DNA from 2 places in the Terrabacter sp. Soil810 genome. Region 2 is predicted to be linked to the other one. Evidence: predicted binding sites of a transcription regulator. Region 2 holds the regulator's gene; the other holds the start of a gene.
What was found. Region 2 encodes LexA, which represses DNA repair genes until DNA is damaged. Its sites were predicted from a motif close to TCGAACANNTGTTCGA; they were not measured.

Region 1 (15,444 bases), on a different contig from region 2:
GCAGTACACCGTCCCGGGGCGCCGGATGAAGACCGCAGGGGTCGACGGGGTCATCGTCGCCGTGGCGCTGGTCGTCGCGGTGGTGGGCTTCTTCGTCGTGCCCGTCGTGGGTGGCCCGCTCGGCTTCGTCCTCACGATCTACGTCCTCGAGCTGGTCAAGCACCGGGGGCACGCACCGGCCTGGCACGCGACGACGCAGGCCATCCGCGCGGTCGCCCTCAACATGGGCATCGAGCTCGCGACGGCGTTCGCCATGATCGCGACCTGGGGTGTCGGGGTCTACGTCACCCGGCCCTGAGTGCAGGTCGCCCGGCGACGCACGCCCCTCACGCGCTCCTGACACGACGCAGGACCCCGACGGTATCCGTCAGTGTGATGTGTGCGCTGCACCGGTGTGCGCCGTGTCGTCAGGGGCGCGTCACCACTGGTCGCGGCGGCGCTTCTCCCACCGCTCCTCGAGGCGCTCCATGAAGGTGGCCTGCTTGGCGGACGCGGCCTTGGCCTTGCCGGCCCGCGGCTTGGTGGTGCCGTCGTTGGCGACGGCGGCGAGCTTCGTCTTCGACGGAGTGATGGCGTAGACGATGCCGGCGACCATGATCGCGAAGCCGACCGCACCGAGCCAGATGCTGCTGCTCATCGCTGAGAAGACCACGAGGGCGAGTCCGATGACCGCGGCTACGACGCCGGCGACGAGCCGTCCGCGACCGAGACCGCGCGACTTCGTCTTCTCGATCCGCGATGCGAATCGAGGGTCTTCGGCGTAGAGGGCTTCCTCCATCTGCTGGAGGAGTGCTTCCTCGTGTTCCGAGAGTGCCACCCGGCACCTCCCTGGTGCGAAATCGACTGTGCCCGAATCGTATGTCGGAAACGGCCGACGCGGACTTCTTTCCTTCAGGATATGTCTCGCCGCTCGCGTTGGGAACCCGAGGGCCGGTCGGGCATCAGTGATGCTGGACGCACCGATCCGGCACCGAATCTGGCGCTCGCCCGGTCGACCGCGCGGTCGGCCTCGCGCCACCCGTGTTCGGGCTCGTCGAGGGTGGCCTGGATGGGCGCGACGGCCGACGGGACGAGCCCTTCGAGGCGGACCCCGACGAGCCGGATGCGGGCGCGCTGGAGTCCGAGGCGGTCGTAGAGCTCGCGGGCCGTCGCGAAGATGTCGCGGGAGACGTCCGTGTGGTGGCGCAGGGTCTTGGCGCGGGTGATCGTCGTGAAGTCGGCGAAGCGCACCTTGATCGAGACGGTGCGCCCCGTCATCCCGGCGGAGCGGGCGCGGGCCGCGGTGCGGTCGGCGAGGCGCAGCAGCTCACGGTGGATGCGTACGGGGTCGTCGATGTCGTGGGCGAAGGTCTCGTCGGCACCGATCGACTTCTCACGCCGCTCGGGCACGACGGACCGCGGGTCACGGCCCCACGCGAGGTCGTGCAGGCTCCGGCCGGCGACGTCGCCGAGGGCACGCTGGAGCGTCTCGACGGGCGTGTGCGCGAGATCGGCGACGGTGCGCAGGCCCAGGCGGTGCAGGTGCTCCTCGGTCTTGTCGCCGACGCCCCAGATCGCGCCGACGGGCAGCTGGTGCAGGAACGAGACGACCTCCTCGCGCGGCACGACGATGAGCCCGTCGGGCTTGGCGAGGTTGGAGGCGAGCTTGGCGACGAACTTCGTCGGGGCCACCCCCACGGAGCAGGTGATGCCCTGCTCGTCGGCGATGGTGTCGCGCAGCTGCTCGGCGATCTGCGTCGGGCGGCCCAGTCGGCGTACGGCCCCGGAGACGTCGAGGAAGGCCTCGTCGAGGGAGAGGGGCTCGACGCTGTCGGTGATCATCGCGAAGGTCGCCATGACGGCTTCGGAGATGGCGGCGTAGCGGCGGTGGTCGGGCTCGATGATGACCGCCTGCGGGCACAGCCGCTGGGCCCGAGCCATCGGCATGGCCGAGGTGACGCCGAAGGCGCGCGCCTCGTAGGTGGCCGACAGCACGACGGACCGCCCGCTCGCGCCACCGATGATGACGGGCCGGCCCCGCAGCTCGGGACGCGAGATGAGCGAGGCGGACGCGTAGAAGGCGTCCATGTCGACGTGCAGGACGGTGCACCCGGAGTCGTCGGGCGGCTCGGAGCCCGCCCTGGTCGGCGCGGTGAACTGGCGGCGGCTCATCGTCGGCCCGCCGGACGGGTCGACGCGCTCACGAGGGCGCGGTCAGTCGCGGCGCGCGACGACGTGGAGGGCATTGCCGAGGGTCCGGAGGAACTCGCGCCCCGGTCCGGTGACGAGCAGCTCGTCGAGCTCGGCCAGGGCGACGCGGTCGGCCTCGGAGTCGATGAGCGAGGCCGGGACGAGGTGGCCGAGGATGTTGGTGCCGCGCACCCGGACGTCGGTGAAGCCGGCGTCGGCGAGGAGTGTCTCGAGCTGCTCGACGTCGAAGCGGCGCGGCAGCGGGTCGGTGCTCCCCCAGCGGCCGGACGGGTCGACGAGCGCCGCCCGGGCCTGGCCGAACTCGCCGGCGATGGCCTTGGCGAAGACGACGGACAGCCGGCCGGAGACGAGCAGCGACAGGACACCGCCCTCCCCCAGCACCTGCGCGACGGCGTGGAGCGTGGCGGCGGGGTCGTCGACGAACTCGAGTGTGCCGTGGCAGCAGGCGAGGTCGACGCGACGACCGGCGAGGACGGATTCGAGGGAGTCGCCGTCGCCCTGGACCGCGGTGATGCGGTCGACGATGCCGGCCTCACGGGCCCGGCGGGCCAGCGACGCGAGCGCGTCGGGGCTGGGGTCGACGACGATGACGCGGTGACCGGCCTCGGCGAGCGGGACGGCGACACCGCCCGTGCCGCCCCCGAGGTCGAGCACCTCGAGCGGACGGCCGAGCCGCTGCGAGCACTCGTCGGCGATCCGGCCCACGGCCGAGACGACGGCCGACGGCCGGACCCCTCCACGTCGCTGGGGGCGCTGCTCGTCGGGCACGGGATCCTCCGTCTGGGAACGTGGTACGCGTGGTGCCGCGTGTGGTTCGTGTGCGTCATCACCCTAGTGCCCCGAGCTTCCCGGACTCGCGTGCCACAGCTTGCGTGGCGGGCCGCCCACGGTCTCGCCGGGCACGAGCCCGCTCGTGCCTCGCGGTCCCCTGACGTCGTCTCCCGCCGGCTTGATGTCGGCATAGGGCGACTGCTTGAACCCCGAGGCGTGGACGAGCACCCGCCGGCCGTCCGGTCCCTCACCGACCCCGCCGCCCGTCCCGTCCGGTCCGGCGAGCGCGGTGGCGCGCTCCCATGCCGACCGGTCGGCGGCCTCGAGCGCGTCGCGGACGGCGGTGACGCCTCCGGAGGTCCACGCGTCCTGCAGGGCCGAGAGCTCCCACGCACCGGTGGCCCGGATGGAGACGCCGCGCGGGCCGGTGCGTCGCACGAGACCGCGGCAGAGCAGCAGCCACGAGTGGAAGACGGTGGCGGCATACGGGCCCTGGACGTCCTCGAAGAAGGTGAGGTCGGCCGGGCCGGTGGCGTCGTCGAGCGTGAGGAACACGACGCGGCGTCCGGTGCGGATCGGCGGGGTCTGGGTGGCGACCTTGACCCCGGCGACGAGGACCTCGCGGCCACTGCGTCCGGAGAGCAGGTCGCGCGCCCGGGTCACGCCGAGCGCGTCGAGCAGCGGGCGGTAGAAGTCGACGACGTGGCCGCTCGCGTCGAGGCCGAGCACCTCGAGCTCGGCGCGGACGCGCTCCGGACCGGTCATCTCGGGCAGGCCGCTCGTCGCGGTGAGGCGTGGCGTGTCGCCGAGGTCGAGCGTCAGCTGGGTCGCGATCTGCTCGGGAGCCCCGGCGGAGGCCTGCGACTGGGCCGCGGCGAGGGCCCGGATGTCTCCCGTGGCCGAGACGGACGTGACCCGCCCGCGTGACCCGGCCGGTCCCGACGACCGGCTCGCGGCCGAGACCCGATGGGAGGACCGGCGCGACGACCGCTGCGAGGAGGACCATCGGTCGAGCTCGGCGACGTGGAGCAGCAGGTCGCGCCGGGTGACCCGGCCGCGACGGCCGAGGCCGCCGCGGGCACGACCCACGACCCCGGCCCCGCTCTCGTCGAGACGGGACGGGCCACCGAGGTCGATGTCGTGCAGCGAGTCGAACCCCCCGGCGAGCACGAGCTTCTCGGCGACGGGTCGTGACACGTGGGCACGCTGCCAGAAGTCGGAGAGGCTGGAGTAGGGCTGGCCCGCGACGATCTGCGCCACCTCGGCCTCGCTGATGCCGTGGACGTCGGCGAGCGAGAGGCGGATGGCCTCCCCGCCGTCGTCGGTGCGTTCGAAACGGTAGGCGCCGGTCGAGACGTTGACGTCGAGACCGAGGATCGCGATGCCGAAGGTGCGGGCGTCGTCGAGGATGAGGCGCTTGGGGTACATGCCGGGGTCGTGGGTCAGCACCCCGGCGAGGAAGGCCGCCGGGTGGTGCGTCTTGAGCCAGGCCGACTGGTAGGTCGGCAGCGCGAACGCCGCGGCGTGCGCCTTGCAGAAGCCGAACGACGCGAACGCCTTGAGGACCTCCCAGATCTTGTCGGCGACCTCGGGCGCGTAGCCGCGGTCGCGGGCGGCGGGTCGCCACCACGCCTCGATGCGCTTCTGCCCGTCGGGTGTGCCGAGCGCGCGACGCACCTCGTCGGCCTGGGCGAGGGTCACGCCGGTCGTCTCGGCGACGATCATGAGCACCTGCTCGTGGAAGACGACGACGCCCTCGGTCTCCTCGAGCGCCGGGACGAGCGACGGGTGGAGGTAGGACGGGTCCTTCCAGCCCTGCCTCGCGTTGAGGAACGGGATGATCATGTCGCTCTTGACCGGACCCGGGCGGAAGAGCGAGATGTCGATGATGAGGTCGTCGAAGGTGCGCGGCCCGAACTTGCCGATGAGCTCGCGCTGCCCGGGACTCTCGATCTGGAAGCAGCCGAGGGTCTTCGTCGAGCGGACGAGCTCGAAGGTCGGCTCGTCGTCGAAGGGCACCTGCGACTCGTCGTCGAGGTCGATGTGGTCGCCGTCGACACGCTCGACCTCGACGACGGCGTGGGCCATCGCCGACTGCATCCGGATGCCGAGGACGTCGAGCTTGAGCAGCCCCATCTCCTCGACGTCGTCCTTGTCGAACTGGCTCATCGGGAAGCCGAGCCAGCTCGCCTCGACGGGCGTGCGGTCGAGCAGGACGGAGTCGGACAGCACGACTCCGCACGGGTGCAGCGCGATGTGCCGGGGCAGGCCGTCGAGGCGCTCCACGATGTCGAACATCAGCTGCAGGCGTGGCACGTCGAGGCCGCTCGCCCGGAGCTCAGGCAGCTCGGCCAGGGCGTTGCGCACGTTGCGGGCGGCGATGTGCGGGAAGGCCTTGGCCATGGCGTCGATCTCGGGCGGCGGCAGTCCGAGCGCGGCCCCGGCGTCGCGGATCGCGTGGCGCACCCGGTAGGTGTCCATCATCGAGACGCACGTGACGCGGTCGCCGCCGAAGTGGTCGAGGATGCGCTCGTAGATCTCGGTGCGCCGGGCCGACTCGACGTCGATGTCGATGTCGGGCAGCTCGGCCCGCAGCGGTGAGCAGAAGCGCTCCATGAGCAGCCCGTGTCGCATCGGGTCGACGCCGGAGATGCCGAGGAGGTAGTTGACGAGCGACCCGGCCCCCGACCCGCGGGCCGCGACCCGCACCCCCATCTCGCGGATGAGGTCGCAGACCTGCGCGACGGTGAGGAAGTACGTCGCGTAGCCGAGGGTCTCGATGACGCCGAGCTCGTCCTCGAGCCGGTCGCTGACGGCGCCGAGCTCGTCCTCGGTGCGACCTGGATAGCGGGTCGCGATCGACTCGCGGCACCGGCGCGCGAGGACGCGGTGCGGGTTGGTGCCGGGCCGGATGCCGAGGACGCCGGGCTCGGGCAGGTGGACCGAGCCGATGCCGAGGTCGGCCCGTGGGTCCTGGACGCACTCGGCGGCGAGCGCCGTCGTGCGGGCGAGCAGCTCGCGTGCCTGCTCGCGGGCGAGCGACCCGCCGCCGACGAGCCCCGGCCCCGAGACCTGGACGACGTCGAGGGCGAGCGCGTGCATGAGGGGTGTCGGCGAGAGGTGCCCTGCCGTCGTGACGCGGTCGAGGTGGCGCGCGTCGAGCGCGACGAGCCGGCGGGCGGCGTCGAGGACGTCGACGATGGCGGCGTCCTGCGGGTCGGTGTGGCGTACCGCGGCCGTGATGACGCTCGGCACGCCGACCTCGCGGGCGAGCGCGAGCATGCGTCCGGCCTGTCCGAGGCTGCCGGGCTGGTGCTCGGGTCCGCCGTGGCACACGACCTCGACGACGACGGCGCCGCGCGGTAGCAGCGCGACCCAGCGCTCGAGCGCCGCCCTGGCGTGGTCGCGTCGCTTGGCGAGCACGGCTCGGCCGACGTCGGAGTCGGGTCCGAGGAGCACGACGAGCCGGGAGGGCCCACCGTCCGTCACCGACGGCGTATGCCGTCCGCCTCGTCCGTCGGGTCGGTCGTCCTCGGCGACGGGCGGGGTGGGCAGCAGGCGCGCGTGCTCGGCGACGAGGCTTGCGGTCGTGACGGGGTTGCCGCGCTCGCCGCGCAGGTGGGTCGCGGTGACGAGACGGCAGAGCGCCGCCCACCCCGCGCCCGGGGCGAGACCGGTGCTGCTGCCCCGGGCCAGCACGGTGACACGCGGGAGCCGCGGGTCGACGAGGGCGCCACCGCGCACCGGGGTGCGCGCGGGGCGTCCGCGCCGGCGCTCGGGCTGCTCGGGTCCGAGGGCGAGGTCGACACCGAGGATCGGCGCGACGTCGTGCTCCATGCAGGAACGGACGAACTTCACGGCGCCGTAGAGCCCGTCGCGGTCGGTCAGGGCGAGAGCGGGCTGCCCGAACGCTGCGGCGCGCTCGACGAGCTGGTGCGGCTTGGCCGTGCCGTAGCGCATGGAGTACCCGGACGCGACGTGCAGGTGCACGAAGCTCTCGGTGCCGCCGGCGATGCCGCCGGTGAGGCCGCTGGTGATGGTGGTGGTCGTGGTCATACCGGTCGTCACGCCCCGCTCGCCCGGCTCCTCGAGACGGGGGTGATCGACTGCGGCAGCGGGATCGTCGCCGGGACGCCGAGGAGGTCCTGGACGATCTCGAGGAACATCTCGGCCTGGCGCAGCAGGTCGTCGGACTCGCGTGCACTGATGTGACCGCCGCGGTCGATGACCGACCGGTGGGCCGAGCAGGCCGCGAAGAAGGCCGCCCACTCCCCCAGCTCCGGGGCCACCCCGGGCAGCACCTGCCACACGCTGCGCGGTCGCGAACGCGGCGACGGGACGGTGCGGGAGGCAACGAGGGCCGCGGCGGCGCGCAGGGCCCCGAGGTGGGCGTCGCGGTAGCGCTCGGACGCGTCGCTCGTGCGGCAGGCGGCCTCGAGGGTCGCGCGACCTCGCTCGAGCAGGTCGAGCACGGCGACCGAGATGGGCGGACGGCGCACGTGGTGGGCTGCAGTCATGGTGGTTCCTCTCCTCTCTCGTCTCATGGGCTCAGTCGGCGACCCGGACGAGCGACCACCGGTCGCCGCGCGGGGACTCGTCGTGGGCGAGGTCGTAGACCCCGGGCGCGAACGACCAGCCCGGGCTCGCCTCGACGCGCCAGACGTGCTGCTCGCTCGCAGCGGCGACGAGCGTCTCGCCGGGATGCACCTGCGCCTCGTCGGCCTCGAGCGCGTCGTGCCACCAGGCCCGCCGCTCGCGCCACTGGGCGAGGACGCCACGCACGACGTAGAGGCGACCGCGCCAGATGAACGCCTCGGGCGGTGGTTCGAGGTACCCGCCGTCCTCGGAGGGCCCCGAAGGCTCTGAGGGTCCCGAGGGCCCGGCCGAGCGGGCGGGTCTGTTGGCCGAGTCACCCGGCCGGCCCACCACGGACCGCTCCTGCTGTTCCTGCTGTTCCCGCTCGCGCACTCTCACCTGCACGGCGTCACTGAACCTACGCACCACGACACGTCTCCCTCGGACACGTCGAGGCCGACATCACGACCCGGACCACCCGCGCCCCACACGAGCAGTCCGACACCAACCGACGACTTGAACTGACAACCTGACTGACAACCTGACTGACTCGGACACCGGCTCGAACCTCACCTCCGAGCACTCACCGGGAGAACGACGTTCGAACACCTGTTCGATACTCGAAGCCTAACCCCTGCCGCCGACAGCCTGTCAAGACGGTCCGCGAGCCACTCGGACGTCCTCTCGGGCCGGCGCCCCGGGGCTGCCGGCGCCTGCCCGTTCCGTCCCACTCCGGACCGATCTGAGTAGCCGTGCTCAGGTCGTCCCGTCATGGTCGCCTGCAGAGTGGGGCTGCGGGTTCGGTCCGCGAACGGAGGGGTGCAGGGGTCCCGTCCGCTCACGGATCGGGCCCGTTCCGCTGCCCCGGTGTCCGGGGCAGCGCGCCCCGTTGCGCCGCCCCCGGGAATACGGGAGCGTCAGGGACGTTGGACCTGGGCTCGGCCGACCGGCCGGGCCACAGCCGCACCGGCGCATCCGCGACCGGCGCGCGACCGAAGGAGCGTCGTGGGCGCCGAGCTCATCCCCATGGCCTTCACCACCGGGTGGGGCAGCGGAATCAACGCGTACGCGGTCGTGCTCGTCCTCGGGCTCGCGGACAAGGTCTTCCACCTGAGCCAGATCCCGAACGCCCTGGCACGCACCGACGTGCTCGTCGGCGCCGGGATCCTCTTCGTGCTCGAGATGTTCGCCGACAAGATCCCCTACATCGACTCCGCCTGGGACTCGGTGCACACGGTCGTCCGGCCGGCGGTCGGGGCGACGATCGGCTACCTCATCGGCCACGAGACGGCGAGCCTCGACGCCGCGATCGGCGCGGCCACCGGCGGCGTCACGGCTCTCATCTCGCACGGCATCAAGGCCGGTCTGCGCGCCGCGGTCAACACCTCGCCCGAGCCGGCGAGCAACATCCTCGTCAGCACCACCGAGGACGTCACGGTCACCGGCGTCACGGCTCTCGCCATCGCCCACCCGTGGTGGGCCGCGGCCATCGCCCTGCTCTTCCTCGTGCTCGGCGCCTTCCTCGTCTACAAGCTGGCCGGTCGCATCCGCCGCTACAAGCGTCGCTATGACGCGTGGGGCGAACGCGTGGGCATCGCCGTGCCCCCCGAGCCCCCCGAGCCCCCCGAGCCCCCCGAGCGCCGGGAGCGCCGCGGGACCGCGGCGCCACCACCGCCGTCGCCGGCCCGGGACGACGAGCGTCTCGAGCGACCCTTCGACCAGGAGACCTGACCGGCCGTTCCGGTGAGCCCGGACGTCCCCGGGACGTGGCCCCCACAGGTCTGCGGACCCCTCACAGGGCCTCCCCACCCTGACGACGGCGGGGACACAGTGCCGTTGCCGACGGTGGACACAGCTGGCACGAGGCCAGCCCATCGAAGGAGTGGAACGCATGAGGAACAAGACCATCGCGCTGGCAGGCGCCGGCATCGTGGCCGCGTCGGCGCTCGCGCTCGGCGGGGCCGCCCTCGCCAGCGCGGACGAGACGGGCAGCACGGCCACCTCGACCAGCGGCACCCACGGACAGCTCGGCGAGGGCACGGGCAACGGCAACGGCAACACCGACCCGAGCAAGCCGATGCGCTCCGACGAGAAGCTCCTCACGGGTGACACCGCCGCCAAGGTGACGGCAGCCGCCAAGGCCAAGGAGCCGACCGCGACGATCGAGCGCGTCGAGACCGACTCGGACGGCGTCTACGAGGCCCACATGGTGCGCACCGACGGCACCCACATCACGGTGCAGGTCGACGCTTCCTTCGCCGTGACGGCCCTCCAAGAGGGTGGACCGGGCGGATCGGGTGGTCCCGGCGGCCGCGGCGGTGACCACGACGGCGACGGCCCCCAGGGCCAGCAAGGTGGGTCCACCTCGACGCCGGGCAGCTCTGCCACCCCGTCCGCCACGACCTGACGACACCACCAGATGCCGACTGATCCGCAGGCGGCCCCGGCCCGACCTCGGGTCAGAGGTTGCCGAAGACCTCGAGCGTCGCCGACGAGCGGTTCATCGTGATGAAGTGGATGCCGGGCGCGCCCTCGTCGAGCAGGCGGCGCGACGACTCGGTCGCGATCGCCATGCCCTCGGCGCGCACGCCGGCCGCGTCGTCGCCGTGGCGCTCGAGGCGGTCGGTCACGGCGGTCGGCATCGGCTGACCCGCGAGCTGTGCCATGCGCACGACCTGGCGCGCGTTGGTGATCGGCATGATCGCCGGGACGACGGGTAGCCGCGACCCGCGTCGCACGAGCTCGTCGCGCAGGCGGAGGTAGTGGTCGACGTCGAAGACCATCTGGGTGATCGCGAACTCAGCGCCGGCCCGCTCCTTGCGCACGAGGGTCTCGGCGTCCTCGCCGATGTCACCCGACTCCGGGTGTCCGTCGGGGAAGGCCGCGACACCGACGGTGAAGTCACCGAGCCCGCGAACCAGCGCGACGAGCTCGTCGGCGTGGTCGAGGCCCTCGGGGTGGGCGACCCACGGCTGGCCGAGGCCGCCCTGGGGGTCACCGCGCAGGGCCAGGATGTTGCGGACCCCCGCGGCGGCATACGACCCGACGATGCCGCGCAGCTCGGCGACGGAGTGGCCGACGCACGTCAGGTGCGCCATGGGCGTCAGCGAGGTCGCCTCGAGGACGCGCTGGGTGAGGCGCACCGTGCGGTCGCGGGTGCCCCCACCAGCGCCGTAGGTGATCGACACGAAGCTCGGTGAGACCTTCTCGAGGCGCCGGATGGCGTCCCAGAGCTGCGCCTCGGAGGCGTCGTCCTTCGGCGGGAAGAACTCGAAGCTGAACGTCGGGGTGTCGGCCTCGATCATCGCCGGGATGGACCGCGTGAACCGCTCCGCCCGTGCCATCGAGGATGCCGTGCCGTGTGCCATGCCGCACACCATAAGCCGCGCGCGTCCGCCGCGTCCGGGCTGTTCACGACCGCACCCTCGCGCCGCGTAGGCTGACCACGATTCCCGCGACTCGATGGAGGACCCCGTGCAGACCCCCACCGACCTCGACGTCCTGCGCCGTCGGGTGCAGCAGGCGATCGACGGGCAGATCGCCGGGGCCACGCAGTCGCTGGCCGCGATCGGCGAGGAGACCGCCCCGCTCGTGTCGGCCGTGTCCGGCCTGCTGACCGGCGGCAAGGGGCTGCGCGCCGGCTTCCTCTACTGGGGCTACCGCGCCGCCGGTGGCCCCGACTCCGACGCGCTTGTGCGCCTGGCGGCGAGCATGGAGTTCTTCCAGGGCGCCGCCCTCCTCCACGACGACGTCATGGACCGCAGCGACACGAGGCGGGGTATGCCGTCCGCGCACCGCGCCGTCGCCTCGCTGCACCAGGCGCGTGGCTGGGCGGGCGACCCCGACCGTTTCGGCGAGGGCACCGCGATCCTCGCCGGTGACCTGTGCCTGACGTGGTGCGACGAGCTGTACGCGACGTGCGGCCTGCCGGCCCACGAGCTCGCCCGCGGCCGACAGCTCTTCGACTCGATGCGCACGCAGCTCATGGGCGGCCAGTTCCTCGACCTGCTCGAATCGGCCCGTGGCTGGGAGGGGCTCGACCTCGACGCCCGGATCGCCTCGGCCCGCAAGGTGATCCGCTTCAAGAGCGCGAAGTACACCATCGAGCACCCCCTCCTCATCGGCGCCCTCGTCGGTGGCGCGCCCGACGGGTCGCTCGCTCCGCTGTCGGACTACGGCCTCGCCCTCGGGGAGGCGTTCCAGCTGCGCGACGACCTGCTCGGCGTCTTCGGCGACCCCGAGGCCACCGGCAAACCCGCGGGCGACGACCTGCGCGAGGGCAAGCGCACCGTGCTCGTGGCTCACGCCCTCGACACGGCGTCCGAGACCGACCGTCAGACGGTCGAGAGCCTCCTCGGACGCGACGACCTCGAGCTCGCTGGTGTCGAGGCGATCCGCCGGATCCTCGTCGACACCGGTGCTGTCGACCGGGTCGAGAGCCTCATCACCGCGTTGGCCGGCGAGGCCTGCGCCGCGGTCGACCGGGCTCGCGCGACAGGCGCCTACGACCCGTCGGCGCTCGAGGTGCTCGAGGCGCTCGTCGCGGTCTCGACAGCCCGCCGGTCCTGACGAACGGGCCACCCGGCATACGTCTGCGTCCGGGCGGTCCCGTCGGGACCTGACCGACCGCGCGTCAGAAGGCGAGCTCCTGCGCGCGGCGCCGGATCTCGGTCTTGTGCCCGGCCAGCATGGCGTCAATGGGCGCACCCTCGACGGGCAGCGTCGCGTCCGGCGTGTGCAGCCACTCGATGATCTCGTCGTCGTCCATGCCGCCGTCGGCGAGGACGGTGAAGGTGCCGCGCAGCTCGGGCCGGGGTCCGGTCTCGTCGAAGAACTTCGCCGGGATCGCGACGACGCGCCGCTCGCCGATCCGGGCCGCGAGGACGTCGCGGTCGGCGATCAGCTGACGCACCTGCGACAGCTGCAGGCCGAGCCGCTCGGCGGCGTCGGGAACGGTCAGCCACTCCCCGACGAGCGACTCCAGGTCGCGGGTGGTGGGCACGTCGGGCTGCAGTTCGGGGGTCTCGCTCACAGGACGAGAGTCTGCCACCGTCCCGACCGGCCCGCGCACACCTCCCGGCGAGGCTGACGCGAGCGGCCCGGGGCGAATTACAGCGTTGTATTTATGCTTTAGTGCTCAATTGTGCGCTATCGTCACAGGCGCCACTCGGCTCACAAGCGTCACACAGCACCTCCGCAGCACCAGAGCAACCACCAGCACCACCACGCACGCCACCGAACCCCTTCCGAACGCCCCTCCACGCTCTCGAACTCAGCTGGGCTCCAGGAAAGGACTCCACCCCCATGCCCTTCGCCGACGTCGCCGCGCTCGCCCTGCCCGCACACGCTGCCGTGGCCCCCGTGGCCGCCACCCCGTGGACGACCGTCACGGTCCGCCCGGGCGACACGCTCTGGCACCTCGCCCTCGCGCACCACACGACCATCCGGGCGATCGTCGAGAAGAACCGGCTCACCGCGGGCGGATCGGTGATCCACCCGGGGCAGAAGCTGCTCGTCCCCGGCCGTCCGTCGTCGACCCCGACCAGATCCGCCACGTCGACGCCGGCACAGGCCCGCCCGGCGAGCACGACCGCCACCGTCATCCACGTGGTGCGCTCGGGCGAGACCATGAGCGGGATCGCCACGCGTTACGGGGTGTCGCTGACCAAGCTCCTCGCCGCGAACCGGCTCGCCAACGCCGGACTCATCTTCGTCGGGCAGCGGATCAGCGTGCCGGCCACGCCGGCGCCCCCCACGCCGGCGCACTCCACACCGGCGACGCCGGGCGGTGTGGGCTCGATCTACGTCGTCAAGGCCGGCGACAGCATGAGCGTCATCGCCCAGCGCCACGGCGTCTCGCTGACCAAGCTGCTCGCGGCGAACAAGCTGGCTGATGCGAGCCGCATCTACGTGGGCCAGAAGATCGTCATCCCCGGCACCGTCTCGGCGCCTGCGCCGGCGACGCCGGCCCCCGCCCCGGCCCCCGCGCCGGGCTACCAGTACCCCAGCAAGACCGCGCAGGCCGTCGCCGCGAGCAAGGCGAAGCTCGCGGCCATGGACGTGCCCAGCCGCACCGACACCGCAGCGATGATCCGCGCGACCGCGACCCGACACGGCGTCGACCCGAAGCTCGCACTCGCCATCGGCTGGCTCGAGTCCGGGTGGTACCAGCGCGCCGTCTCCTACACGAACGCCGTCGGCGTCATGCAGCTCATGCCGGTCTCCCAGACCTGGGCCTCGCAGCTCGCGGGCCGGACCCTCGACCGCTTCGACGCGCAGGACAACATCACCGGTGGTGTCCTCATCATCCGCGCCCTCCAGGCCAGCGCCGACTCGCGCGAGCAGGCCATCGCCGGCTACTACCAGGGCCTCTACTCGGTCCGCACCAAGGGCCTGTACGAGGACACGAAGAAGTACGTGGCCAACGTCATGGCCGTCTACGACCGCCTCTGACAGGGCCGCTCCGCGTCCGGGGCCGTCCGTCGAGGAGGTCGCCGGAGGGGCCCTCAGGCGCGGAGCGCAGGCGGAGGGTCTCGCGGTGCCCATGACGCGGCGCGCGCACCGGGCGGGCGACGCGCCCGCACCGCGAGACCCCGCCGCGGCTGGCCTGCGCGGGATGCGCCGGGCCAGCCCGTAAACTTCGCTCCGTGACGTCCAGCGTGGCGGACGCCCTCGTCGGTCGGGTGATCGACGGCCGGTACCGCATCCTCTCCCACCTCGCAGACGGAGGCATGGCCTCTGTCTACGTGGCGCTGGACGGACGCCTCGACCGGGAGGTGGCCCTCAAGATCATGCGCCCCGGGCTCGCGACCGACGACGTCTTCGTCGAGCGGTTCCGCGCCGAGGCCCGGTCCGCCGCGCGGCTCAGCCACCCGAACGTCGTCGCCGTCTTCGACCAGGGCGAGGACGACGGCGAGGTCTTCCTCGCGATGGAGCTCGTCGAGGGCAAGACCCTGCGCGACGTCATCCACGAGGAGGCGCCGCTCACCGCCCGTGAGGCCCTCGCCATCCTCGAGCCGATCCTCCTCGCGCTGCGGGCCGCCCACGTGGCCGGCATGATCCACCGCGACGTCAAGCCCGAGAACGTCATCGTGCGCCGCGACGGCGAGGTCAAGGTCGCCGACTTCGGCCTCGCTCGCGCCATCACCAACCAGGCCGCGACGAGCCAGACGGGTGTCCTGCTGGGCACCGTCTCCTACCTCTCCCCGGAGCAGGTCGAGCGCGGCGTCGCCGACACGCGCAGCGACGTGTACGCCGCGGGCCTGCTCCTCTTCGAGATGCTCACGGGGCGCAAGGCCGTCACGGGCGGCACCCCGATCCAGATCGCGTACAACCACGTCCACGGCTCGATCGTCACCCCGAGCTCCGTCGTGCCGGGGGTTCCGGCCGAGCTCGACGACCTCGTCGCCCACGCGACGGCGCTGGAGCCGGAGGACCGTTTCGACTCGGCCGCGGCGTTCGTGGCCGCGCTGCGCGCGGTGCGGCGTGGCCTCTCGGCGGACGAGCTCGACCGGCGCGGGACCGCGGTCGTGCCCGACCCCGCCACGACGTCGGTGCTGCCGGCGGACTCGTCGACGACGCAGGCCTCCCCCGCCGCTCGACCACGGCGGGCCGACCTGCCGACTGCCCCGGAGCGTCACCGCACGCGACCCAACGAGGTCGGGCGTGCAGCGCTCGCCGGGCTGCCCGTCCACGACGACGCTCCCGCGCTCGAGCACACCGCGGCCATGCCGATCGACCGACGGGCCGGGCGTCGGGGACGTTGGCCCCTCTGGCTGGCGGCCGTCCTGGTCCTGGTCGGCGGCGCGTTCGGTGGGTGGTGGTTCACGATGGGGCCCGGTGGCTCGACCGTCGTGCCGGCCGTCGTCGGCCAGCCGATCTCGCAGGCCGTGGGAGCGATGGAGCAGG
Region 2 (15,444 bases):
AGGTGCCCCTCCTTGTTGACGAGGAGGTTGAAGTAGCCCCACCACGCGAGGAACTGTTCGCCGTTGACCGCCTGGGCGCGAAAGACGTTGGGCACGAAGCCGACGGTCTCCTGTGCCTTGTCCCAGAGGCGGCTCACGCCCTCCGGGACGTCGTCGCGCTCGGGCACGGCCAGGTACGAGATGCGCTCACGGTCACCCATGAGGCCCACCGTATGCCGCGTGGGGGCCGAGCGCCCGTGGCGCGCCCTCACGCGGCGACCCAGCCGTCAGGCCTTGGCGCCGACGAGCTCGGCGGTGGAGGCCTTCGGGTCGGCGCCGGCGGCCTCGCACAGCGCGTCGAGGGCAGCGGCGACGGCGGGCACGCGCTGCAGGTCGGGGGTGGTCACGGCGAGGATCTGGCGGCGCGACGCGGGGGAGAGCGGCAGGGTGGCGACCTCGTCGTGCTTGGCGGCGTTGAGGATCAGGTCGGGCACGAGCGCGACGCCGAGACCCGCGGTGACGAGGCCGAGCTGGGCGACGTAGTCCTCGGTCTCGAAGGCGACGTTGGGCCGGAAGCCGGCGGTGTCGGCGAGCGACAGCAGGTGGCCGCGGCATCGGGGGCAGCCGGCGATCCACTCCTCGTCCGAGAAGTCGGCCAGCGACGCGGCCGGGTCGCCGGCGTGCGGGTGGGCGCCGGGGACGACGAGACGCACCTCGTCGTCCATGAGGCGGCGGGTCACGAGGAGCGACAGGTCCTCCTCGAGCTCGCCGAGGTCGCCGCCCTCGTAGGCGAAGGCCACGGCCACGTCGCAGTCGCCGTTGCGCAGGGCCGCGAGGGACTCCGGTGGCTCGGCCTCGGTGAAGGTGACGGTGATGTCGGGGTGACGGGCCTTGAGGATGGCGAGCGTGCGGGGCACGAGCGTGGCCGACGAGCTGGGGAAGGCCTGGAGGCGGACGCGCCCGGCGCGCAGGCCGGCGATCGCGGTGATCTCCTCCTCGGCGGCATCGAGCGCGGCGAGGACGCCGACGGCGTGGCGCGCCAGCACCTGACCGGCTTCGGTGAGGCGGACCTGGCGGCCGTAGCGCTCGACGAGGACGGTCCCGGTGCGCTGCTCGAGGCGCCGGACCATCTGCGAGATGGCCGGCTGGGTGAAGCCGAGTGCGTTGGCGGCGCTCGTGAAGCTTCCCTCGTCGGCAATGGCCTTCATGACCCGCAGGCCGGCAGCATCGATCATGTCCTGATCATAACCGAAGATTATGGAAGACGTGAGATTCTGTGCGCGCAGGCGCGGCTTCGCCCGCGCGGGGGGCCGTCGGCGCCTAGACCGACTCGAGGACGCTGACGTAGTTGGCCACGGCGAGCCCGCCCATGTTGTGCACGGCAGCCCGCCGCGCCCCCTCGAGCTGCATCGGCCCCGCCGTCCCCGAGAGCTGCATCGCCGCGAGCACGTGCTGGGACACCCCGGTCGCACCGACCGGGTGCCCCTTCGACTTGAGCCCACCCGAGAGGTTGACGGGCAGCCGGCCGTTTCGGGCCACCGTGCCGTCGTCGAGCAGCCGGGCGCCCTGACCGCGTGGCGCGAGGCCGATGGCCTCGTAGAGGACGAGCTCGGCGATGGTGAAGCAGTCGTGGAGCTCGACGAGGTCGAGGTCGAGGTCGTCGAGCGACGTGCCGGACATCTCCATGGCGCGCTGCCAGGCGGCCACGGTCCCGGCGAACGCGAGCGGGTCACGCTTGGACGCGGGCAGGAAGTCGTTGGCGTGGCCGAAGCCGGCGAGGCGCACCGGGTCGACACGCCCGCCGGTCGGGACCGTCGAGAGCACGAGGGCCGCCGCGCCGTCGGAGACGGGCGAGCAGTCGGTGCGGCGCAGCGGCTCGGCCACGACGGGGTTGCGGTCCGAGACGGTCCGGCAGAAGTCCTCGCCGAGGTCCTTGCGCAGCTGGGCGTACGGGTTGAGGACGCCGTTCTGGTGGTTCTTCGCGGCGATGGAGCCGAGCGCGTCGCCGACCGGGCCGTACCGCTTCTCGTAGTGCCGGGCGACGTCGGCGAAGAGCCCCGCGAACCCCGTCGTCGAGGCCCGACCGGCCAGCTCGTAGTCGGCGCCGAGGAGTGCGGCCCCCACGACCTCCGCCGAGGCGTGCGTCATCTTCTCGGCGCCGATGACGAGCACGGTCCGAGCCGTGCCGGCGAGCAGCGACTTCACGCCCTGGTGAACGGCGGCCGAGCCCGACGCGCACGCGTTCTCGACACGGGTCGCGGGGACGTGGGCGAGGTGGTCGCTGACCTGGAGCGCGAGCGACGATGCGAAGGCGAGCGGCCACATGCCGGAGTTGAACGTGCCGAGCACGACCTCGTCGACCTGGCCCGGCTCGATGCCGGCGCACCCCAGGGCCTCGCTGGCGGCGCGGACGACGAGGCTCTCGAGGGACTCGTCGTCGAGACGGCCGAAGCGGGTGTGCCCCCATCCCGTGAGGAGGACGTCGGTGCCGAAGGTGTCTCGCAGGCTCATGCGGCCACGCTAACGACGGCATCCACGCGGGGCGTGGGGTGAGCGGCCACACGAGGACGCTCGTGGTGTCGCCGCGGCACACGTGGTCGCCGGGACGGAAATGGTTGTCTGGCAGGCATGGTCGATGACGACGTGACGCGCTGGGTGCTGCCCCTCGCGCTCGAGGAGAAGGCCGCCGAGGTCGGGGACCGGGAGCTCGTGCGCGTCATCGGCGAGGGCTCGATGACGTATGCCGCCGCGGCCCGCGACGCACGCCGCGTGGCGTCCCGACTCGCGTCCGCCGGGGTGCGTCGCGGAGACGCCGTCGCGGTGCTGCTTCCCAGCGGGCTGGAGTTCCTCCGTGCGTGGCTGGGGCTCGGGCGCCTCGGCGCCGTCATCGTGCCCATCAACACCGCGCTCGAGGGTGCGTTCCTCGCGCACCAGCTGGTCGACTGCGAGGCCCGGTTCGTCGTGGCCGACGACGACGGCGCCCGTTCCGTCCGTGAGGCGCTGGGCCCGGACGCCGGGCTCACGTCCGTCGACCTCTCGGGCTGGCGGTCGGCGCCGGAGTGGGACGGACCGCTGCCCCGCGCCGCTGACACGGCGTGCCTCATGTACACCTCCGGCACCACCGGCCCGTCGAAGGGGGTCGTCATGCCGCACGCGCACTGCGTGCTCTTCGGCGTCGGCAGCATCGAGGGGCTGGGTCTGAGAGACGACGACCGCTACTACGTGACGATGCCGCTCTTCCACGCCAACGGGCTCTTCATGCAGCTCGGGGCCACGATCCTCGCCGGCGCCGGCGCGGTCCTGCGCCCGCGCTTCAGTGCGAGTGCGTGGGCGCGTGACGTCCGCGAGCACCGGTGCACGGTCTCCAACCTGCTCGGCTCGATGTCCGAGTTCGTCATGGCCCAGCCGCGGAGCGACGACGACCACGAGCTGGGTCTGCGCATCGTGTGCCCCGTCCCGAACCCGCCGGCGCACGAGGCGCAGTGGAGAGACCGGTTCGGTGTGCGCGAGGTCGTGTCGGCATACGGCATGACAGAGGTCAACATCCCGCTCTACGGGCGGGTGGGGCGGTCGCGGCCCGGCTCGGCCGGGCTCGTGCTCGACCGGTGGTTCGAGGTCGAGGTGCGCGACCCGGAGACGGACGTGCCCGTGCCGCGCGGGACGGTCGGCGAGATCATGGTCCGCCCACGGGTTCCGTTCGGCTTCATGACCGGCTACCACGGGCTGCCGGAGGCGACGGTCGAGGCCTGGCGCAGCTTCTGGTTCCACACCGGTGACTCAGGCGTCATGGACGGCGACGGGTGGGTGACGTTCGTCGACCGCACCAAGGACTGCATCCGTCGTCGCGGCGAGAACATCTCCTCGTTCGAGGTGGAGGCGGCCGTGGCCGCACTCGAGGGCGTCGCCGAGGTCGCCGCCTACGCGGTGCCGTCCGTGCCTGCCGGCACCGAGGACGAGGTCATGCTCGCGGTCGTCCCCGAGCCGGGAGCCGACCTCGACTGCGCAGAGCTCGTGCACCGCCTCGACGCCGTGCTGCCACGCTTTGCCCGACCCCGCTACATCGAGCTCGTCGAGGGGCTGCCGCGGACGCCCACGGCCAAGGTGCGCAAGGCCGAGCTCCGGCGCCGTGCGGTCACCCCTGCGACGTGGGACCGGGAGGCCCGGTCGACCGACGTAGGCTGACCGGGTGCAGCAGCCGAACGGCATACCCCCGCAGAGCACGCCGACATCCGCGGCCACGGTCACGGCGACGACCCGGCTGTCCACCTCGCGCACCCTGCCGCTGCAGACGCACGACCTCGGCACCTTCGACGACCTCGTCGACCTCGTCAGCGGAGGCGGCGTCGTCGTGCTCTCCGGTGCAGGCCTGTCGACCGAGTCGGGCATCCCCGACTACCGCGGGCCCGACGGGACACGTCGCGTCGAGCCGATGACGTACGGAGAGTTCGCCGGGTCGAGCGAGGCGCGACGGCGCTACTGGGCGCGCAGCTACATCGGCTGGCAGCGGTTCAACGCCGCAGAGCCCAACGACGGCCACCGCGTCGTCACGGACCTGCAGCGGGCGGGATACGTCGGGCCGATCATCACCCAGAACGTCGACGGGCTGCACCAGGCGTCGGGCGCGACGGACGTCGTCGAGCTGCACGGCTCGCTCGAGCGCGCCGTCTGCCTCACCTGTGGTGAGTACGCCACTCGAATCGGCTTGCACGAGAGGATGACCGAGGCCAACCCGGGCTTCCGGGAGCGCTTCGCGGAGGCTGCGAAGGCCGTCGGCTCGCAGTGGGGGGAGCAGGTGCGCCCCGACGGTGACATCGTGCTCGCCGACGCTCTCGTCGCGTCCTTCCACGCCCCGCGCTGCCTCGTCTGCGGCAACGACACGGTCAAGCCCGACGTCGTCTTCTTCGGCGAGTCGGTGCCGAAGTCCGTGGTGGAGCGGTGCTTCTCGCTCGTCGACGGGGCCGGTGCGGTCCTCGTGCTCGGCTCGTCGCTGTCGGTCATGAGCGGCTACCGCTTCGTCCGCCGCGCGCACCAGCGTGACGTGCCCGTCGCGATCGTCACGCGCTCGGCCACCCGCGGCGACGCAGAGGCCACCCTGCGCCTGCACGCGCCCCTCGGCCCGACCCTGACGGAGCTGCGTGATGCGCTCGGGCACTGAGCAGCCTTGGTATGCCACCCTGCCCGGGTCCGGGCCCGGCCCGTCCGTCCGCTGGACGTCCCCGGCGTTCGAGGCCGAGCTGCGCGACTGGGTCGGAGGGGTCCTGGGCGGGCTCGGCGTCGATCTCGTCTCGCTCGAGCCCGTGCACCAGCGCCCGTGGTCGACGGTCTGGCGCGCCGGGACCTCCGACGGTGCCACCTTCTGGGCCAAGCAGAACTGCGACCACCAGTCCTTCGAGGCGACGCTGCTGGTCGTGCTGGACCGCCTGGCACCGCACCGGGTCGTCCCGGTCGTCGCGGGCGACCTCGAGCGCGGACTGCACCTCGTGCCCGACCAGGGGCCGGTGCTGGCCCGGACGGTCGCCGACGACGACGTCGACGCCTGGTGCCGGGTCTCGGCCGAGGCCATGCACCTCCAGCGCGACCTCGTCGGCCACGAGCCCGACCTTGTCGGTGCGGGCCTCACGACGCTGCGCCCGGACGAGTCGGCGGCCTACGTGGAGGCGCGGGTCGAGTCCCTGACGGCCCTGCCCCAGGACGACCCGCGTCGGATGGCCGATGACGTCGCCCAGCGGCTACGCGACCTGCTGCCCGACGTGGCGGTCTGGGGTGAGGAGGTCGCCGCGCTCGGCCTCGCCGACACCCTCGTGCACAACGACCTCCACGCCAACAACGTCTTCGCCACGGTGGGTGGCATGCGCTTCTTCGACTTCGGCGACGCCGTGCTCGCCCACCCCCTGTCCGCGCTCTTCGTCCCGCTCAACGTGCTGCTCCACCGGTTCGAGGCAGCCCCCGACGACCCCCGGCTGAGACGGGTTGCCGACGCGGCGCTCGAGGTCTGGGGCGACGTCGTCCCCGTCACCTCGCTCCGGTCGGCCCTGCCGGCGGCGCTGCGGCTCGGTCGGCTCGGGCGTGCCGAGTCGTGGCTGCGGGTCACCGCGACGCTGACGCCGCCGGAGGCCGCTGAGTACGGCGACTCCGGCACGTGGTGGCTCGGTGCGCTCGGCGACGAACCGCCCCTGTCCTGAGGGCTACTCGGCCACCGAACGGGCCGATCGTGCCTCGGCACCCTCGGCGTCTCGCAGGTCCCACAGCTCCTTGGTCTGCACGCCCCAGTAGGTGGCGAAGAGCACGATGATGATGACCTCGGCGATGAGGATGAGGTGGTCGAAGCCGCTCACCGTGAGGGCCGCCAGCACGGTCACCGCGAGAGCGAGGGCCAACGCGACCGCGATGGCGATGTAGATGCGCTTGTAGGCGATCCCCCGCGCCGCGCCGCCGCCGGTCGCACCCTGGTGACGCTCCTCGGCGCGCAGCGCGCTGAAGACCATGACGGCGATGACCCCGGCCACCATGGTGCCCGCGGCGATGCCGTGGCTCAGCGCGATGAAGCGGTCGCGCAGCGCGAGGAAGAGGGTCAGCTCTGCGAGCAGCACGAGACCGCAGACCACCGAGACGACCACCGAGCGGACCGTGGGCCGCTCGGAGGGGTCGCGGGTCAGCGCGCCCCGCTTGAGCCAGGCGGCCACGACCGCCGCGACGACTGCGACGACGACGAGCGACCAGATGTTGTTGCGCACGGCCGCGGCGATCTCGGCCGGGCTCTGGGTGTACGCGTTCGGACCGCACCGGCCGTCAGGCACCGTCGGGACCATGGCGACGACGAAGGCCATGAAGCCCGAGAAGTTGAGCAGCACGTCCTCCTCGGGTGAGTGGCCCTTGTAGGCGATGAGGCTCGCGCCGAGCGCGCACAGCGAGCCGACGAAGACGGTCCTCGCGGGCGTGTAGTAGTAGGCGCTGATCGAGCCGAGCCAGCACGAGTGGTCGGTCTCCCACCACCACTGGTAGCCGACGGAGAGCAGCAGCATGAGGAGCAGCGCGATCATCGCTCCCCGGAGGTAACGGTAGGTGAAGACGACGTCTCGGGTACGGCCGGGTGCCATGGCGGTCTCCTTCGCAGGACTCACGGGTCAGAGTCTGTCGCCGCCCGGTCCGATACGCCTCCCGGACGACGTATGCCGCCGGCGCACACGGGCGCCGACGGCATACGTCGTCGGTGGCTGCGGGGAGGGGTCAGATGCGGCGCAGGACGGCCGTGACCTTGCCGAGGATCGTCGCGTGGTCGCCGTCGATGGGGGAGAAGTCGGCGTTGTGCGGCATGAGCCACACGTGACCGTCGGTGCGCTTGAACGTCTTGACCGTCGCCTCGTTGTCGAGCATGGCGGCCACCACGTCGCCGTTCTCGGCGTGCTGCTGCTGGCGCACGACGACCCAGTCGCCGTCGCAGATGGCGGCCTCGACCATCGAGTCACCGGTCACCTTGAGCAGGAAGAGGTCGCCTTCGCCGACGAGCTGCTTGGGCAGGGGGAAGACGTCCTCGACGACCTCCTCGGCGGTGATCGGCACACCGGCGGCGATCTGGCCGAGCACCGGGACGTAGGACGCTTCGGGCCGGGCGTCACCCGAGTCGGTCTCGGTGTCGTAGTGGTCGCCGCGCGGACGCGGTGTGGTGGCGTCGCCGCCGCGGTAGCCGAGCTCCTCGGCCTTGGCGTCGGGGGAGACGACCTCGAGGGCCCGCGGCCGGTTGGGGTCGCGGCGCAGGTAGCCCTTGGCGACGAGCGCGTTGAGCTGGTGCGAGACGCTCGACGGGCTGGCGAGCCCGACGGCGTCGCCGATCTCGCGCATGCTCGGCGGGTAGCCGCGACGGTCGACGGAGTTGCGGATGACCTCGAGCACCCGCCGCTGGCGGACGGTCAGACCGTCTCCGGTCTCGCGATCGGGAAGCTCGGTCACGCCCATGGTGTCCCCTTCGTCGGCTCGTCAGGCCGCTTCGTGACGCCGGGTGTGGGGCCAGTGTCAGTGGTGGCTGGTGAGGTCTGTGGTGTGAGGAAAGACTACGCAGTTCGAACACAGTTGCCAAACACCTGTTCGATGCGTGTCTCGACTTCATCGAACATACGTGCTACAACTCGTACAGACGTTCTATCGAACATGTGTTCGCCGGTTCAGGAGCAAGGGGAGGTCACCATGAGCGCCATCGTCCTCGAGGTCGTTCGTCAGCCGCACACCGAGGAGCCCGCGCGGTCGCAGGCGACCGGTCGGCCCCGCCTCGTCCTGGTCCCCACCGGCCCCGACGCAGCACGGGCGGCCCGGACGGCCCGCGCCACCCAACCGCCGATGCGGTTGACGCGGTTCGGTCGCCTCGTCGTGGCCCTCCTCGTCGCAGCGGTCGTGTCCGTCCTCGGCGTCGGCCTGGCCGGCCAGCTCGCGTCGGCCACGGGGGAGCCGCGCACCATCACGGTCCGCTCGGGACAGACGCTCTCGGGCATCGCGGCCCGCGAGCTGCCCGAGCTGACCACGTCCGAGGGCGTCGTCGAGCTGCAGATCGCCAACGGACTCAGCACCACCGCGATCCACTCCGGTCAACAGCTCGTCATCCCGGGTCGCTGACCCGAGCCCTCCCGGGGCCGGCCGATGACGTATGCCGTGTGCTCGGCTGCGCCCGGCCCGACCCCACCCGATCCGCCGCGTTGGCTCCACCTTCAGCGGCTGGCGGTAGCGGCGCTTCGACCCCGCCGTTCCTGCCCCGGACGCCGCACCCCTGAGGAGGGGGTGCGGCGTTCTGCTGTGCCGGTCGTCGTTGTGGGGCAAGGGCGCCCGGGTCGCGCCGCCTGCCCGCACCCCTGTGGATGATGCGCTCGCGGTCCCACGGGCCCGACCTAGCGTGGTGGCCCTCGGGAAGGGAGCACGGGATGCGCTACGACGTCGATACCGCCGCACTGCGCGATGACGCCACCTCGATCGCTGAGGTGTTGGAGCGGGTGCGGCGGCTCGGGATCGCTGAGGAGCTGCGGCCCCTGGGCGGGGCGATTCCCGGCGGCCGCGTCGCCGCGGGGCTGGCGCAGGTGGCAGCCGCCTGGGACGTCCGTCTGGCCGGGTCGCGCTGGGAGCTGCAGGAGCTGGGTCGCTGCCTCACCGCAGCGACCGACACCTACGACGCGGTCGAGCGGGCTGCGCTGCAGGTCGTCCCGTCGCCTACCGGTGGACCCCCATGAGCTCGGCGGGCTCCGGTGCGGGCGCACCCGGCATGTTCACGGTCGCCGACCTCCGGGCGTGCCGGCCGGAGTCGCTGCTCGCGGTGGGTCGCCGGCTCGAGGACCGCCGCCGCCGGGTCCTCGGCCTGGCCGAGCTCGTGCTGTGGCGTCGCTCGGCCGCTCCCCGGTGGTCCGGAGCCGCCTCCTCGGCCGCGGCCGACCGCTACGGGCTCGTCGTCGCCGGGCTCGGGCGGCTCGCGGGCAGTATCGCCGCGACCGCACACGCCGTCGGGCACGCCGCCGCACGTCTGCAGTCGGCGCTCGACCTCCTCGGCCGGGCCGACCGGCGGGCTGCCGACGAGGGGGCGTGGCTCGACGGCGAGGGTCACCTCTTCCTTCCCGTGCGGGCGTCCCTCGGTGACCCGGCTGGGGAGGCCCACCGCGCCCGGCTCGACGAGCTGCTGCGGGCCGAGGTGCACGCCTGCCTCAGACAGGCCCGGTGCGCAGCCTCCGAGACCGACGAGGAGCTGTGGCGGGCCCTGCTGTGTTCCGCCCGTGGCGCGACCGGGTCGATCGGGACCGGGGTGCAGACGCCGTCCCCGTCGGCGCCCCCGCCACCCCCGCCACCTCCGCCCGCGGCGGCCGGCGGTGTCGGTGCGCAGGTCTTCGCCTCGGCCGCCTGGTGGCGATCCCTCACGGACGAGGAGAGGCGTCGGGTCCTCCGCGAGCGTCCCGAGTGGGTGGGACCTCGTGACGGGGTGCCGGCGGCCGCACGCCACGAGGCGAACCTCGCCCTCCTCGCTCGTGCGGAGCGGGTCGCGTCGGCCCGGGCGCGCGAGGCCCAGCGCTCGGCGTCGCCGGGCAACGCCGCCCAGCGGACGCGCGCTGCCGAGCACCTCGCGGCCCTGCAGGCGGTGCGCGACGTCCTCGGGCGGGGCGACGGAGGTCCGCGACGCCTCCTGCTGGTCGACGCGACGGGCCTCGACGTCAAGGCGGTCGTGGCGGTCGGAGACGTCGACCGTGCCGATCACGTCGTGACCTTCGTCGGTGGGCTGTCGACCATGGTGGGCGCAGACCTGCGCCGCTACGACGACACGTTCGTGTGGATGCGGTCCGAGGCGAGGGCCCTCGCGCCCGGTGAGGACGTCGCGGTCGTGACGTGGATGGGCTACGACGCGCCACAGGTCCACGAGATCGTCAGCTCGGTGGACCGGAACGTCCTGAACGCCAAGCTGGCCCGTGACAATGCCGGCGCGCTGGCCGACTTCGTCACCGGCGTGGAGGCGGCGCGCGAGCGGCCCGCCCACCAGACGGTCTGGGCCCACTCCTACGGCGGGACGCTGGCGGGCTTCGCCTCCCTGCGCACGAGCGCCGTCGACGACGTCGCGGTCTTCGGCGCGCCAGGCCTGCCGTTCTCCGACGTGGCCCGCACGACACTCAAGCCCGGGTCCCTCAACGTCCTGGGAGCCGTGGGTGACGACGTCTTCGGCTACGGCTGGATGGTGCACGGCACGTCCCCGGCCGACGTCACCGGGGCGAGCAGGCTGTCGACCTTCGCCCTGAAGCAGTCCGGGACCGGGTGCAACCACTGGCTGCACCCGCGCTCCGACTTCGTCGACCGCGGCCGTACCTCGGCCGGCCACTCCGACTACCTCCGCGCCGGCACCGACAGCGCCCGCAACCTCGTCGCGATCGCGGCGGGGCGTCCTGACCTGCGGGTCTTCCAGGGCGCCGACGAACGCGCGTGCACCACGACCGGGCCGAGCCTGGGGACCGACCCGATGGGCTGGCCGAGGCTCGTCCCGTGAGCGCCGACATCGGCTGGTTCGGCTCCGGCCCGGACCCGCCCGGCCCTGACGTCGGCCGCGGGACGGCCGCCGCCCGGCGCGACCGTCTCGTGGCCTGGGCGTGCGGGTGGCTGACGTTGCTGCAGACGCTGCCCTACCTCGTGGTCGGCTGGATCACCGACGGCGGGAGCGCCGCCGGTGACGGGGCACTGTCCGCCCTGTCGCCCGCGTCGCTGCTCGGGGTCGTGGGGTTCGGGGTCGTGCTCGCGGTGGCGCTGTCCCGACCCGGTCTGCAACCGCCCGTCGAGGAGGGTGTGGCCGTGGGTGTCGCCGACACCGGCCACCTCCTGCCGACCCGCCCGCCGCGTGTCGCGTCGTCGGCTCGGTCGGGCCTGCGGAGGTTGCGCTGGGCGGCTCTCGCGTCGCTGGCGGAGGTCGGGGTCCTCGCGGGAGCGGTCCTGCTCGACAGTGCCGCTCGCTCGGGCGCGGTGGCCGTCGGCGACTCGCTCGACGACGGATCGGCGCTCGGGGCCTACGTCGCCATCGCGCTCCAGGTGCTCGTGACGGACCCGCGGGCGCCCATCGCCGTCGTCGTCGCGCTCGTCGCGCTCACCCTGGCGCGGCGTCCCGTCAGGCAGCGCCGTCGAGCCCGTCAGGGCCGCCGGCAGCTCGAACCACACGTCGGTCCCCGGGCCGTCCGCCGAGCGGATGCCGATCGAGCCGCCGTGGGCCTCGATGATGCGTTTGACGGTGGCCAGGCCGATGCAGCTGCCGTCGACGGACGTCTCGACCCGGTCGAAGAGGCCGAAGACCCGGTCGCGGTCGGCGACGGAGATGCCGATCCCGTGGTCCCGGACCTAGATGTGCCAACGGTCCCGGACAGGCACCGACGTGATCTCGATGCGGGGCGCGACCCCGGGACGGGCGTACTTCGCGGCGTTCGAGACGAGGTTGAGCAGCACCGAGTAGAGCTGCTGACCGTCGGCGGGCAGGGTCGGCAGCGGGCCCGCCGTGACGGTGGCCGGCCGGACGGTGAGCGTCGGTGCGAGGTCCTCGACACCGAGGCGAGGACGGCGCCCAGGTCGGTGTCGGTGCGGTGCAGCTCGGCGCCGACCCGGGCGTGGGCGAGGATCTGCTCGATCATCCCCGCCATCCGCGTCGCCGAGCGGAAGGCCGTGGCGACGAGACGTTCGGACCGCTCGTCGGCAGCGACGGCCGGCTGCTGCCCGAGCATCTCGGTGCTCGCCATGATCGCCGTCAAGGGGGTGCGCAGGTCGACGTTCACCTGGCCGGCGAAGACCGACAGCGCCTCGTTGGAGCGGTGGAGCTCGTCCCTCGTCTCGGTGAGAGCGGCGAGCGAGTCCTCCAGCTCGCGGGTCCGCAGGCGCAGCTCGAGGACGTCGACGACACGCTCGGCGATGGCGACGAGGACCTCCTCCTGTGCCCCGTCGAGCTCGCGCGGCTCAGAGTCGAAGACGCAGAGGCGGCCGATGATGACACCCTCAGGGGTGGTCAGCGGCGCCGACGCGTAGAAGCGGACGGTGCCGAGGATGCCTGTCACGAAGGGGTTCTCGCGGAACCTGGCGTCGAGGCTCGCGTCGGGCACGACGACGCGGTCGGTGTGCTCGAGCACGGCCGCGCACATCGAGTCCTCGCGGGCACAGATCGAGGCGGCGAAGCCGGTGGTGGCGATCTGCTGCTGCTGCGTCGCGGTGATGAGGTTGATCGCCGCTCGGGGGACCGCACAGACCTGGGCGGCGATGTCGACCAGCGCCTGGAGCTCGCGTTCGGGCGCGTTGCCCAGGACGTCGTAGCCGGCCAACGCCTCCTCGCGTCGCTGGGCACGGTCGAGGACGTCTGGGGTTGATGTCCGGTTTGTCACGATAGGAAGACTCTGTCATGGGCCCGCCGAGGGCAAGGACCCGGCCCGAGATGTCACGTTGCGATGGTGGGTCCGCGAGTTATACAAGGGGTCTTGTGGAAGTTCCCGCCGACCCGCGAGGGTGGGCGACATGCCGCGACGCCCCGCCTCCGAACGCCACACCACCACCAGTCCCGCCTCCGACGAGCTCGGCAGCGAGACCGGCAACGCCCTGCTCGACGTCCTCACGGCCTTCCACCACCCGACCCGTCGCTGGCTGTGCGAGCTGCTGGCCGTCGAGGGTCCGGCCCCCGTCGGCCTGCTGGCGCGGCGAACGGGCCTCGCGGTCGGCTCGGTGAGCCACCACCTGGGGACGCTGCACCGCTACGGCTTCGTCGAGCCCGCGCCGGAGCTGGCCAGGGACACCCGCGAGAGCTGGTGGCGCAGCCGTCCCCGTCAGCTCTCGTGGGACGCCACCGACTACGACCAGGGGACCGTGGCGCGGCGGATCGCGTCGACCGCCGAGGCCGAGAACTTCCGCCACCACGTCCGGGCCGTCCAGCGGTGGCTCGCCGAGGGAGAGTCAGCACCCGCAGAGGTGCGCCACGCGTCGGTGGCGACCGACACCCTCGTCGCCGCCACCGTCGACCAGATGGGCGAGCTGAGCCGCAGGCTCACCGAGCTCGTCGTCGAGTGGAGCGAGGAGTGCCGTGCCGACGCCCGGACCCGCCCCGACGCAGCCCGCCTCCCGGTGCGGGTGTCGGCGCGCGTCTTCCCCAGTGGGCCGGTGAAGCCGTGAGCGCCCGCACCCGAGCCGCGACCAGCCTGCAGACGGGCGCGCGCCTTCCCGCGCTCCCGGCCGAGCCGACTCTCATCGGCGCCCCGCCGCCGCCGGTCGCCCGCGACCGGATGGTGCACACCTGGGTGGCCTCGATGGCGCTGTCGTGGTTCGGCGACGCCGTGTGGACGGTGGCGCTGGCCTGGACGGCCGTGCACACCCTGTCGCCCGCGATGGCCGGCGTGGTCCTGGGAGCCGAGACGCTGCCGCAGGCGGTCTTCGTCCTCCTCGGCGGGGTCATCGCCGACCGGTGGGACACGCGTCGCATCCTCGTCACCGGTCGCCTCGCCCAGGGGGCGGTCCTGCTCGCCGGAGCCGCTGCGTGGGCGGCCGGGGTCCGGGGCGCGCCGTTCCTCATCACGATGGGCGTCCTGCTCGGCACTGCCACCGGGCTCACCCTGCCGGCCGGGGCGACCCTGGGCCGCCAGCTGGTGCGACCCGCGGACCTCGCGACCGTGAGCGGCTGGAACCAGATCGGCGCCCGCGTCGCGCGCCTGCTGGGCGCTCCGGCCGGTGGCGTGGCGGTGGCCGTCGTGGGCCCCGCCGGGGCCATGCTCGCGAATGCCGTCACCTTCGTGGCGGTCGCCGCCGTCCTCGCGCTTGTGGTGCGTCCGCGCTACCTGATGCCCAGGATGCCCCACGCGTCCTGGACGGCGAGCCTGAGGGACGGGGCGGCATACCTGCGCGGTGACGAGTCGGCGCGCCTGCTCGTGCTGGGGCTGGCGGCCCTCAACGTCTTCGTCTCCCCGGTCATCGCCCTCGGGATCGCCCTGCGCGTCAGCGGCTCCGGTTGGGGCTCGGCCTGGCTCGGTGCCGCGGAGGCGGCCTTCGCGCTGGGTGCCATCGCCGGCAGCGTCGTGGGCATCCGCTGGAAGGTGGCCCGGCCGGCCCGGGCCGGCTTCGCCGTGCTCGTCGGGCAGGGGGTGTGCATCGTGGGGACCGGGGTCGGTTCGCGCGCCGTCCTGCTGGCGTCGATGCTCCTCATCGGCCTCGCGGCCGGGGCGGCCTCCGTCTGGCTCTCCGGCACCTACCAGCGCACCATCGCGCCGAGCCATCTCGGACGCGTCTCGTCCGTCTCCAGCTTGGGTGACATGGCGCTCGTGCCGCTCGCCATCCCGGCCTTCGGCGCGCTCGCGGCCGTCACGTCCGTGCTGACCGCCGCCGCTGTCTACGGCACGGCGATGTCGCTGCTCTGCCTGTGGTTCGCGACGCGTCCGGGCATCGCGCGACTGCGCTGACCGTCCGGGTCGCGGTGGCCGGCCGGTCTTCACCGAATGGCGCCCGGGCCCGCCCCGGAGGACTACCGTCGAAGGGCTGGCCCCTGTGGAGGGCCCGGGTGTGGGAGGCAAGCATGAGCCTGAAGGACTCTCTGTGCGCGGTCGAGCTCTTCTGTGAGCTGCCCGACGACCTCGTCGAAGAGGTGATCGCGCGCGGCTCCACGGTGGAGGTGGGCCCCGGAGTGCCGGTCGTCAAACAAGGCGACCGCGGCGCCGGCATGGTGATGCTGCTCAAGGGATCGGCCGACGTCGACGTCGACGGCCGCGCCGTGGGTTCGCTGTCGAAGGGCGACTACTTCGGTGAGATGTCGCTGATCGACGGGTCGGGGCGCACGGCCACCGTCACGAGCGGCCCAGACGGCCTCACCGCCTTCCGGCTCTCACCGGCCGCGTTCACCGACCTCATCGACCAGCACCCGCACACCGCCGTGCTGCTCCTCAAGGGGCTCGTCACCCGCGTGCGCCAGCTCGAGGAGCTGGTCAGCGAGGGCGCAGCAAGCTAGTCGGCCCAGAC

Region 1: ASG96_RS11935 (DUF6504 family protein) is a predicted target of LexA. The motif match lies at 8,138-8,153, and genes of this name have one in related genera.

The regions. Positions count from the first base shown of each region.
Region 1 is NZ_LMSW01000011.1:1,293,366-1,308,809, reverse strand. It holds gene ASG96_RS11965 (DUF456 domain-containing protein) at 1-298, shown strand, start outside; gene ASG96_RS11960 (DUF3040 domain-containing protein) at 419-817, opposite strand; gene dinB (DNA polymerase IV) at 892-2,151, opposite strand; gene ASG96_RS11950 (bifunctional 2-polyprenyl-6-hydroxyphenol methylase/3-demethylubiquinol 3-O-methyltransferase UbiG) at 2,194-2,958, opposite strand; gene ASG96_RS11945 (DNA polymerase III subunit alpha) at 3,022-7,017, opposite strand; gene ASG96_RS11940 (SAV_6107 family HEPN domain-containing protein) at 7,026-7,478, opposite strand; gene ASG96_RS11935 (DUF6504 family protein) at 7,510-7,962, opposite strand; gene ASG96_RS11930 (DUF4126 domain-containing protein) at 8,542-9,267, shown strand; gene ASG96_RS11925 (hypothetical protein) at 9,428-9,943, shown strand; gene ASG96_RS11920 (methylenetetrahydrofolate reductase) at 9,996-10,904, opposite strand; gene ASG96_RS11915 (polyprenyl synthetase family protein) at 10,999-12,105, shown strand; gene ASG96_RS11910 (Rv2175c family DNA-binding protein) at 12,170-12,568, opposite strand; gene ASG96_RS11905 (lytic transglycosylase domain-containing protein) at 12,841-13,989, shown strand; gene pknB (Stk1 family PASTA domain-containing Ser/Thr kinase) at 14,184-15,444, shown strand, end outside.
Region 2 is NZ_LMSW01000012.1:279,267-294,710, forward strand. It holds gene ASG96_RS16150 (peroxidase-related enzyme) at 1-200, opposite strand, end outside; gene ASG96_RS16155 (LysR family transcriptional regulator) at 267-1,214, opposite strand; gene ASG96_RS16160 (acetyl-CoA acetyltransferase) at 1,300-2,490, opposite strand; gene ASG96_RS16165 (AMP-binding protein) at 2,608-4,161, shown strand; gene ASG96_RS16170 (Sir2 family NAD-dependent protein deacetylase) at 4,166-5,134, shown strand; gene ASG96_RS16175 (phosphotransferase) at 5,118-6,161, shown strand; gene ASG96_RS16180 (hypothetical protein) at 6,165-7,076, opposite strand; gene lexA (transcriptional repressor LexA) at 7,207-7,932, opposite strand; gene ASG96_RS16190 (LysM peptidoglycan-binding domain-containing protein) at 8,161-8,583, shown strand; gene ASG96_RS16195 (hypothetical protein) at 8,886-9,188, shown strand; gene ASG96_RS16200 (alpha/beta hydrolase) at 9,185-10,975, shown strand; partial or broken gene ASG96_RS24690 (histidine kinase) at 11,674-11,796, opposite strand; partial or broken gene ASG96_RS24695 (GAF domain-containing protein) at 12,120-12,836, opposite strand; gene ASG96_RS16215 (helix-turn-helix transcriptional regulator) at 12,967-13,614, shown strand; gene ASG96_RS16220 (MFS transporter) at 13,611-14,891, shown strand; gene ASG96_RS16225 (Crp/Fnr family transcriptional regulator) at 15,005-15,433, shown strand.